One region of the Halomonas sp. McD50-4 genome, then DNA from elsewhere that is predicted to be linked to it. Evidence: predicted binding sites of a transcription regulator. Region 1 holds the regulator's gene; each other region holds the start of a gene.

Region 1 (3,278 bases):
CCTGTTGCGCCTGCTGGGCAGTCAGCGTAAACGCCGCGATACGGCGCTACTCGACGCCTTGGTGCACGTGTTGATGGCACGCGATGCCATTCGCCAGCTCGGTAGCGTCAGTCGCGAGGACCTGATATGAGCGGCCAGGATCAAGCGGCGGGCCTGCGGAAATGGGCCGATCTACAGCGTCAGCAGCGAGCCGCACAGGACGAACCACAAGATACCCATGCGTCCGCCGCTCCTGCCTCGCCGGTCAGTACTGAAGAGGCGGCGGTGCATACCCAAGACGCTCTGGCGCCCACTGTCGCTGCCGCCACTGAACCGGCGACGGTGACGCCACCGCGCCCTCAGAAACCGCTGGTGGTGATAGGGCTACCGCATACCGGCGCCGCACAAGTCGATAAAGTGCGTGGACGTTTGGGGCAGTGGTCGGCGTTGGGGCGTCAGTGGGCGGGCGACCCGCAGGATTGGCAGATTCAGGTCGTCATGGCCGATACGCCGTCGCTGGCCATGCTGGCGAAGGAGCATGCACGATGGGCGCTATGGGTCACTAGCGATGCCGATGGCTTTGCCAGCATGTACCGTGTGCTTCGAAAAGTGCGAGAGCATGGCGGTCCGCGACGCCTGCTGGCACTCCATGAACCGCACCTGCCGCGTCAGGGGCTGCTGGAGAACTTGCGTGACGCCGCCGCTTACTATTTGGATATCGAGCTTTTGTTGCTTGCACGTTGAGACAGATGATCGGCTTGCTGTCGTTAGCGACCTACGCCGAATAGAGGGCCCGCGTATGAGGCTATTTGCCCGACAGACGTTGATAAAAGCCGTAAAGTTGTTAACAGTGAAAAGGGTGAGCCCCTACGCAGCGATGCTGGCAACCATCATGTGGGTCGTTAGCGTCGAGGCGGCAACGGGTAGCTGGAGCCGAGACGTGCCTGGCGTGTTGGTCGCCATGAGCGACCGCACCAGTCAGAGCCAGGCCATTTCGCCACCAGCAGGCATCCCGCTGGGAGGAGCGACGCTAACGCGCGTGCAGTGGCGGTTCGAAACCCCACCGAGTCACCCCGTCAACGCTTGGTTGTGTCACCCTGAGCGCTGCGTGGCACTGTCGGGCATGCGCGGCAGTACCACTGCGCTGGAAGGCATGTTGGCAAATGCGCCGCTGCACTTTCGGTTTGCACTGTCGCCGGGCCAGCGGCCAGTGAGGGTGCAGGGGCTACAGGTGATAGTGAATTATCGGTAAAGGCCGTTCAGCCGCGAGGCACGAGGATGTATACAGCACAAGGCAGGATCAAACAAAGTGAGCTGTTGACCCAATACATGCCACTGGTGCGACGTCAGGCCTTAACGCTGCAGGTAAGATTGCCCGCAAGTATTGAGCTAGATGATCTGATCCAGGCAGGCATGGTGGGGCTATTAGAGGCGCTGGGACGCTTCGATGCTGCCCAGGGTGCCACGTTCGCGACGTTCGCCAGCCAGCGGATTCGCGGTGCCATGATGGACGAGCTGCGCACTCGCGACTGGCTGCCGCGCAGCGTACGTCGTTCGGCGCGGGCAGTGGACGATGCGGTACGCCGCTTGGAGCAGCAGTTGGGCCGCCCCCCTGAAGAGGGTGAAATTGCCCGCGAGCTGGAGATGCCCCTGAGCGAGTACCAGCAGCTGTTGAATGACACCAACAGTGGTCAACTGCTGCCGTTCGAAGAGCTGGTCGCCGATGGCGGTGAGCCGGCGGGTGACGATGCCCAGCATCGGCCGTTTGACCAATTGCTTGATGAGCAGCAGCGACACACCTTGATCGAGGCCATCGAGGCATTACCCGAGCGTGAAAAGCTGCTGATGGCGCTCTATTACCAAGAAGAGATGAACCTTAAAGAGGTCGGCGCGGTGCTGGGCGTCACCGAATCGCGGGTCTCCCAGCTACACAGTCAGGCGGTGAGCCGTCTGCGCGCGCGTTTACGCGATCACGATGAATCCTAATACCCACTCACCCTACTCGGCGAGGAGCCGTTGATGAACCCATCTACGTTGATCGGTATCTTTGCCAGCATGTTGCTGCTGGTAAGCGTGCTGTTCTTTACTGCAGAGTCGCCCGAAAGTTTTATCAATGTGCCGGGACTGGCCATCGTCATCACCGGTACGCTGGCGGCGACCTTCATCAGCTATCCGTTGAAAGAAGTGCTGCGAGTGGTGCGTTTGGTGGGCTTGGTGTTCCGCCGTGAGAATACCTATGTGCGGGACGACATCAACGAGCTGGTGTCCATGTCGCGGCTCTGGTTCAAAGGTGACGTGCGGGCCGTCGAACGGGAGCTCGAGCACACCCGCAACCCGTTTCTACGAACCGGTATTCAACTTGTGATCGCCAATACCAAAGAGGATGAGATTTTCGACATGCTGCGCTGGCGTATCGCCCGCTTGAAAGCCCGCGAACACGCCGAAGCGCAAATTTTTCGCACCATGGCGACCTACGCGCCCGCTTTCGGCATGATCGGCACGTTAGTGGGGCTGGTCAACATGCTCGAAGTCATGGATGCCGGAGACCTTCAGGTCATCGGCCCCCGCATGGCGGTAGCACTGCTGACCACCTTCTACGGTATCTTGCTGGCCAACCTCGTGTTCAAGCCCATTGCCGTCAAGCTGGAGCGGCGCACCGAGGAGCGGTTGATTACCATGAACATGGTGCTCGAAGGGATTTCATTGATCACCAAGCGCCGCTTGCCATCGTTCATTGAAGAGACGCTCAACTCCTTCGTAGCGAACTACCACGATGAGATCCGGGACGCCAACGTCAAACCCCGCCCCGACGTTGGCTCCGCATTGAAAGGGTAGCGCCATGCTTGACCGCGACTCACGGCATGCCCTGGAGCTGCCCGCTGCAGTGGGTGAGAGTGACGAGAGCTGGCTAACCAGCTACTTGGACGTACTCACACTGCTCATCACGCTGTTCGTTCTGCTGCTAGCCTTGGCGCCGCCGAGCGGCGGCGAAGGGCAGAGCCACGAGGCCCTGAGCGTCGCCAGCGCCGTGACCTCACTGCCGCTCGCTAGCTTGGCCACGGGTATTCAGCCACGCCATGAAGGGTTGCAACCTCATATGGCGGGACTCGACATTCCCGGTGTAAGCGTCTCGCAAGGTCAAGAGGGCGTGACGCTGCGCATCGACGACAGCCTTTTGTTTCCCAGCGGCAACGATGTGCTAACGCCCCAAGGGCAAGATGTGTTAGAACGACTCTCTTCCGTGCTGGCGACTTTCGATGGGCAAATCTCCGTTGAAGGTCATACCGATAACGTGCCTA
Region 2 (3,278 bases), on a different contig from region 1:
CAGTAGAGTAGAGCATTCGACCACCAGGACGGTCGACGAACGGGCGTGTAAGCGCATCGTTGACCCAGTGAGCGCTAGCTACCCAAGCGCCGTAGTTGCTGCCGGAGGTGCGCTCCAACCCAGCCTGCTGGGCCAACAGATGAGCGACCGTGATGTCGTTGACTCGACGATCGGCGCTGCTCGGCACGTTATCGAGTAGCGCCACGACGGGCTGATCCACCGATTCGATAATGCCTGATTCGATGGCCGCGCCGGTCACGGCGGCCAATACCGTTTTAGAAAGCGACTTGACGTTGGCAGGCTCCGCGACGCCGGGTCCGCCCTGATGATGCTCATGAATGATCGTACCGTCATGTGCTACCACGACGGTGTGTAGACGATCGAGGGTGCGGGCCTGTCGATCGAGTGCTTGCAGCGCCTCCGATGAAGGGGCTGACGCGATGACTGGCGTAACGGTCAACGCGCTTATTGCACACGCCAGCATAAAAGCCGTCGTTTTCATGGCAATACCTGAGAAGAGAGTGGTACGGCTCTGAAAGCCATGCACAGACAAGGTTCCCTCAGCGGAACGCTGACGGACATTACGCAAACCGATGAAAAGCCTGCTACGCTAAAAGTACCCGTTGAAGGGAAGCAACCCTTTGATTTCCATGAAACGCAAAAGCAAGGAGTGCCATTATGCGTAACATCATCTATATCATCGGCCTGATCGTTGTCGTGCTGTTTATTCTTTCGCTGTTAGGGCTGCGCTAAGCGGTTCTCTCAGAATCGAAGCATGAGTACTGAAATATCAGTGCTAACGCAGCGCGACATCAGCATCTGCCAACGCCCGCTTTCTCAGCGGGCGTTTTCATATCGCTAATGATGCTCAAGCGCAGTCGGCGGCACCTTGACCAAACATATCGAACATTAGCTCTCGGCCCAATGGCGTCAACACCAATCGGCCATAGTCATTGAACATGGCGGCGTCGCTCTTTTCCAAGGTGGTTTGGCAAATCGCCCAGCGCGGGTGGTGCTGGCGAAGCCTATCCAGTTCTTGGCGGGACAGGCCTCGCTGTGTCAGTGTGATGGTTTCGAGCACGTGTCCGCTCTCATACAGCATTTCGGCCACGCTAGAGAGACAGTGTCGTAAGCTGCGCTGAATATGGAAGGAGGCAGTCGACGCAGAGTGTAACGCTTCGGCGGGCATGGGGGAGGCTCCTGCATTCGCAGCAAAATGGGTGTGCTGCAGTGCATTATAATGCAGGAGGGGGATTAGACCAAGGTCTATGTTAGGTGCGTGGTAGCGTCATTCAATCGCCATGTAGGCTGTCTACACTGGCCAACAACGTAGATGGCTCATCCAGGGAGTTGGAGAATTTTCATCTAGAGTGGGGGGGCGCCCTAAAGTTTTTGAAACGCTGGCCGATAAAACATCAATAACTACTCCGACATCGAATCGTATTGGATAAGGGGCGTCAGCACGGCAGGCGGCTTTTTCAAAAAAGGACAGTAACGTATGGCTTCCATTTCTTCATTGGGTATCGGTTCAGGGCTGGATCTCAACGGCCTGCTCGACCAGTTGCAAGACGCTGAGCGTGGCAAGCTGGCTCCCATCGAACGGCAACTGGAAACCCAGCAAACCAAAATTTCTGCCTACGGCCAGCTGCAAACGGCCCTGTCTGCTTTTCAAGACGCGGCCGACGCGCTCAACGACAGCTCGCTTTACGAGAGCTTGTCGACCAACGTGGGTGGCGAGGCGCTCTCGGCAACGGCGAATGGCGAAGCGCAGCCCGGGAGTTATAACGTTACGGTGGATACGCTGGCGACTCGCGGTACCTTGGCATCGGTAGGCGTGACTGCCCAGGACGAGGCGCTTACCACCACTGAGCAGACGCTAACGTTCACCTTTGGTGATGGCAGCACGCAAGGCGTAACCATTGCCGCAGATAGCTCCCTCGAAGACATACGCGATGCTATCAATGCCAGCGAAGAGTCCGGCGTTAATGCGACTATCGTTTTCGATGGAACGGATTACCGGCTAGCGCTAAGTTCGAGTGAGACGGGCGCCGAGGCCTCTATCACCAATTTTAGCTTTTCTGACACGGCACCTTTTGCTGCCGATATTGATAACACATTGCAAACCGGCACCGATGCCTCTCTGAATGTAAACGGCATTGCCATTACCAGCCCTACTAACCAAGTAGAGGGTGCGATTCAGGGCGTCACGCTCAACCTTCAGGCCGAAGGCGACAGCACGGTGAAAGTCGAGCAAGATACTCGTGCAGTGCGCGAAGCGATTACCGGCTTTGTCGATGCGTATAACGGTTTAAAAAGCACCATTGGCGAACTCACCAGCTTTAATGCTGAAACCGGCGCTGCCGGTGAACTGCTGGGTGATAGTGCGGTACGCACGGTGGAGTCTCGTTTACGCAGCGTGTTGGGTGGTGGCGTAGAGGGCCAGTTCTCCATGCTGACGGATATCGGTATTTCGTTGCAACGAGACGGCACGCTGGAAATCGATAGCGGTAAGCTAGATGATGCCATTGTCAATGATCAGGATGCGCTCTCTGCCTTTTTTGCAGGCGCTGCCGATAACGAAGGTATGGCAGGCCAAGTGAACCAAACCATCGAGCAGCTGTTAGGTAGTAATGGCACGGTATCCGGTGCCATTTCTGGTGCTGAAACCCGCATTGAGTCGTTGGGCGAGCGTTACACGCGCATGGAGCAATCCATCGAGCAGACCATTTCTCGCTATCGTACCCAGTTTGGTCAGTTGGATAGCATGATCGCTCAAATGAACCAAACCAGCAGCTACCTTACCCAGCAGTTTGATGCGCTAGACGCTCAGTTAGGCCGCGACTAAATGCAATAGAGCTAAAAATGTTGCAAAACGCCTGCGCTAAGCAGGCGTTTTTGTTGAAGGAATGAGCTATCTGTCGTTAAGAGGTAAAAAAAGCCTAAAGTTGGCCGCTGTTCCGTCGATAAACATGCTATCTATCCAGTCGCAACGCCACCGTTGGCGCACTTTATTAATGACTGTGGGTTTAGCCTTTTGCATTGAGGAGCATCTGCATGGCGACAATAACCTCCCTAGGCGTCGGCTCTGGCCTGGATCTCACCGGTTTATTAGATCAGCTACAAGAAGCGGAGCGCGGTAAACTCGCGCCTATCACGCTGCAGAAAAAGCAGCAGCAGGCAAAAATTTCTGCCTACGGCCAGCTGCAAACGTCATTGAACAGTTTTCAAGATGCGTTAGCAAAACTGAATGACCCAAAGCTCTACCAAAGCCTTTCCGC
Region 3 (3,278 bases), on a different contig from region 1:
GATAGTGCAAGGCTTGTACAAGGTGGGCTGGATCGCCCTGGTGATCCACCGGAATCCCGTCGATGCGCCACTGGATATAGTCGCTGGTGCGTTGAGAGGCGGGTAACACCACTCCCGGCGCAATACCGTTGATGCGCAGGCGTGGAGCAAACTCCAGCGCGGCCATCCGCGTCATCTCGGCCAAACTCTTTTTGGAGAGCAAGTAGGCCGCATACGGGTACTGGTGATAGGCCACCTTGTTATCGATGATGTTGATCACCTGGCCCTGCGCTACCGCATCGGCAAAATGGCGTGTGAGAAGCAGCGGGGTGAACATATTGACCCGAAATTGGGTCTCCAGCATTGCCAGCTCGGTCTTTGCGATGGGCGCGGGCTCGTAGGCCGAGGCGCTATTGAGCAGCACGTTCAAGCCGGGGAAGCGTGTTACCGCCTGTTGTATCAGGCTCTCCAGCGAGTCGCTCAGAAAGTTACAGGGTAGTATCTCGCACTCCCTCCCTTTGCCGCGAATCACCGTGGCGACCTCTTCAGCCTCCCCGCGTGAGCTGTTCACGTGCAGAGCAATATCGAAACCTTTGTCGGCCAAGGCTTCTGCAAAGTGGCGACCAAGCCGTGTGGCGCCGCCGGTGACGAGTGCCGCAGGTGTCGGCATGACGAATCCCTCGCTGTCGATAGGAAGTGAATGGTGGTGGAGCAATAACGAAGACTCTCTGCGTGAGCGCAGCGTTTGTCAATAACTTGTACAGAGCTTGAACAAAATGACCCACGTTCTACTCTGTGAAAACGCAGCCTGCTTGCGTCTATCGGCCTTTGGATGAGTGCATGGCCGTGTGAAAGCGTTTTGACCTCGTTACACCATCATCGGCTTATCTATGGAATGTCGCTATGTCATCAACGTCGTCGCATGCAACAACCGGCAGCATGCACCATGAGTGCGTGATCTCAGTGGGGTCCAATATCGAACCCGAACACCACTTTTCTCAAGCGCTGGAGATTTTGAGCAGCGAGTGCGAGCTGGTGGCCCGCTCGTCCGCCGTCCGTACGTCGCCGGTGGGCTTTCAACATCAGCCCGATTTTCTCAATGCCGCGCTGGTGGTGCGCACTGCGCTGGATCGGGACGCCTTCAAAGCCTATCTGAAAGAGGTCGAGGATCGCTTGGGACGGGTGCGCGGGCCGATCAAATCCGGTCCTCGAACCATGGATCTAGACATCGTGGCGTGGGACGGTGAAATCGTCGACGACGGTTACTTCAAGCATCAGTACGTGCGTGGCCCGGTCGATGCGGTATTGAGCGCCAGCGGGCGCTCCATAAGCGCAGGCCCCGTCTCGTAGCCCTGCCATCGCCAGCATGTGAGGTGTCGTCGATGCTGCAGGCCTCATGTTTTTTGGCCATTGGCCGATAACGATGCTAACGGCGCCTTCGCGCTTACCGTCGAGGTCACTTATGTGATCAGCCTTGCGACCAATATCACGTCGCTACTGGTAATGAACCATTTGCGTACGAGCCAACAAGCGATGCAGACCTCCATGGAGCGTCTGTCGTCTGGGCTGCGTATCAATAGCGCCAAAGACGACCCTGCGGGTCAGGCCATCGCTAATCGCATGGGCGCGCAGATCCGCGGCATGAACCAGGCGATCCGTAATACCAATGACGGAATTTCCATGGTGCAAACTGCCGAAGGTTCGCTGAACCTGATCAACGACAGCCTGCAGCGTATTCGCGAGTTGAGCGTTCAGGCGCTCAATGGCACCAATTCGTCAGACGATCTTGCCTCTATTCAGTTGGAAATCGACCAGCGCCTGGAGGAGATCGATCGCGTCGCTGGGCAGAGTAATTTTAACGGCATCAGGCTGGTCGAGAGCGATAAAACCCTCAACATTCAGGTGGGCGCCAACGCCGGAGATGTGATTGGCGTGCGCTTTTCGGGAATGGGGCGCCAGGCCTTGGGCATGGACGGTTTCAGCGTATTGGACGATGGCTCGGCCACGCCCAACCCGATGGATGTCGTGGATGAGGCCATGAAGCAGGTCGATCGTCAGCGTAGTTATTTTGGCGCGGTACAGAACCGTTTCGAGAGCGTCATCGACGGCCTCAATACCAACATCATCACCACCTCCGCCGCCCAGTCGCGTATCCAAGACGCCGACTACGCGCAAGAAGTCTCCAATCTGATTCGTGCCCAACTGCTACAACAGGTGGGTATCGCCATGCTGACCCGGGTCAACCAGCAGCCACAGCTGATTCTGCGGCTGCTGGAGGGGCTATAACGACGAGCCGCCGATCAGCGTTCGTCGATGATGCCCTGTTCCCGTGCCATGGCATAAGCCGCCTGCGGCCCGTTCCATAACGAAGGCAGCAGTATCAGCGACACCGGGATCGCGGTGATCACGATGAACTGCTGCAGCGCGCTGATTTGCCCTGCGCCCATGTACAGCAGCACGGCCGCCATCAGCGCCATGGCAATGCCCCAGAAAGCGCGCATGTAGGGACTGGGGGCATCGTGTCCCGCACCGACGACGGCAATGGCATAGCTCATCGAATCGCCGGTAGTGGCCACGAAAATCGTCGTTAGCAGCAGAATCGCCAGCGCCATCCAGGTGCCGCCGGGCAGCGCCTGGGCCACCGTGAGCGTCGCCACGTCGAATTGGAAGTTGTTGAGCGCTTCGCTGAGGTCGATCACACCGGTGAGCTGGTAATAGATGCCCGAACCGCCCAGCAGCGTAAACCACACGGTGGTGGCAATCGGGGCGAGCACCGCCACGGCCACGATCATCTCGCGAATGCTGCGGCCCCGTGAAATGCGCGCCACGAAGATCGCCATCAGCGGCGCATAGCCAATGAACCAGGCAAAGAAGAACACCGTCCACCACTGCATCCACCACGCCGGGGCGGTTTCAGCGGTCATCGTCGCCATGGTGAAAAACTCGCTGATATAGGCCCCCATACTGGACAGATAGGTATTGACCAAAAACAGCGTGGGGCCGAATACGATGATGACGGCGCCGATGGCCAGCGCCAGCAGCACGTTGAAACGGCTCAACAGCTGAATGCCCTTGTGGACGCCGCTCATGGAAGAGAGCACATAGATAACGCCCAATACGCCTAGGATGATGAGCTGGCCCGTGTAGCCCTCCGGCAGACCAAACAACTCATGCAAGCCAAAGCTCACCTGCGTGGCCAAAAAGCCGATGGGGCCGACCGTGCCCGCCACCAGAGCAATCACACAGCAGGCATCCACGATGCTGCCCAGCGGGCCACGCATCAAGCGCTCGCCCAACAC

What was found. Region 1 encodes FliA, which starts transcription of late flagellar genes. Its sites were predicted from a motif close to CTAAAGTTNNNNNNNNNNCNGCCGATA; they were not measured.
Region 2: fliD (flagellar filament capping protein FliD) is a predicted target of FliA. The motif match lies at 1,384-1,410, and genes of this name have one in related genera.
Region 3: MHM85_RS09760 (flagellin) is a predicted target of FliA. The motif match lies at 1,373-1,399, and genes of this name have one in related genera.

The regions. Positions count from the first base shown of each region.
Region 1 is NZ_JAKRFG010000011.1:102,603-105,880, reverse strand. Features, by position in the region: gene flhF (flagellar biosynthesis protein FlhF) at 1-130, shown strand, start outside; gene MHM85_RS13855 (hypothetical protein) at 127-723, shown strand; gene MHM85_RS13850 (flagellar protein FlhE) at 839-1,231, shown strand; gene MHM85_RS13845 (RNA polymerase sigma factor FliA) at 1,258-1,965, shown strand; gene MHM85_RS13840 (MotA/TolQ/ExbB proton channel family protein) at 1,999-2,814, shown strand; gene MHM85_RS13835 (OmpA family protein) at 2,819-3,278, shown strand, end outside.
Region 2 is NZ_JAKRFG010000005.1:46,494-49,771, reverse strand. Features, by position in the region: gene MHM85_RS07735 (serine hydrolase) at 1-502, opposite strand, end outside; gene MHM85_RS07730 (hypothetical protein) at 869-1,189, opposite strand; gene fliD (flagellar filament capping protein FliD) at 1,499-2,845, shown strand; gene fliD (flagellar filament capping protein FliD) at 3,055-3,278, shown strand, end outside.
Region 3 is NZ_JAKRFG010000006.1:184,697-187,974, forward strand. Features, by position in the region: gene MHM85_RS09750 (SDR family oxidoreductase) at 1-649, opposite strand, end outside; gene folK (2-amino-4-hydroxy-6-hydroxymethyldihydropteridine diphosphokinase) at 883-1,329, shown strand; gene MHM85_RS09760 (flagellin) at 1,444-2,265, shown strand; gene MHM85_RS09765 (BCCT family transporter) at 2,280-3,278, opposite strand, start outside.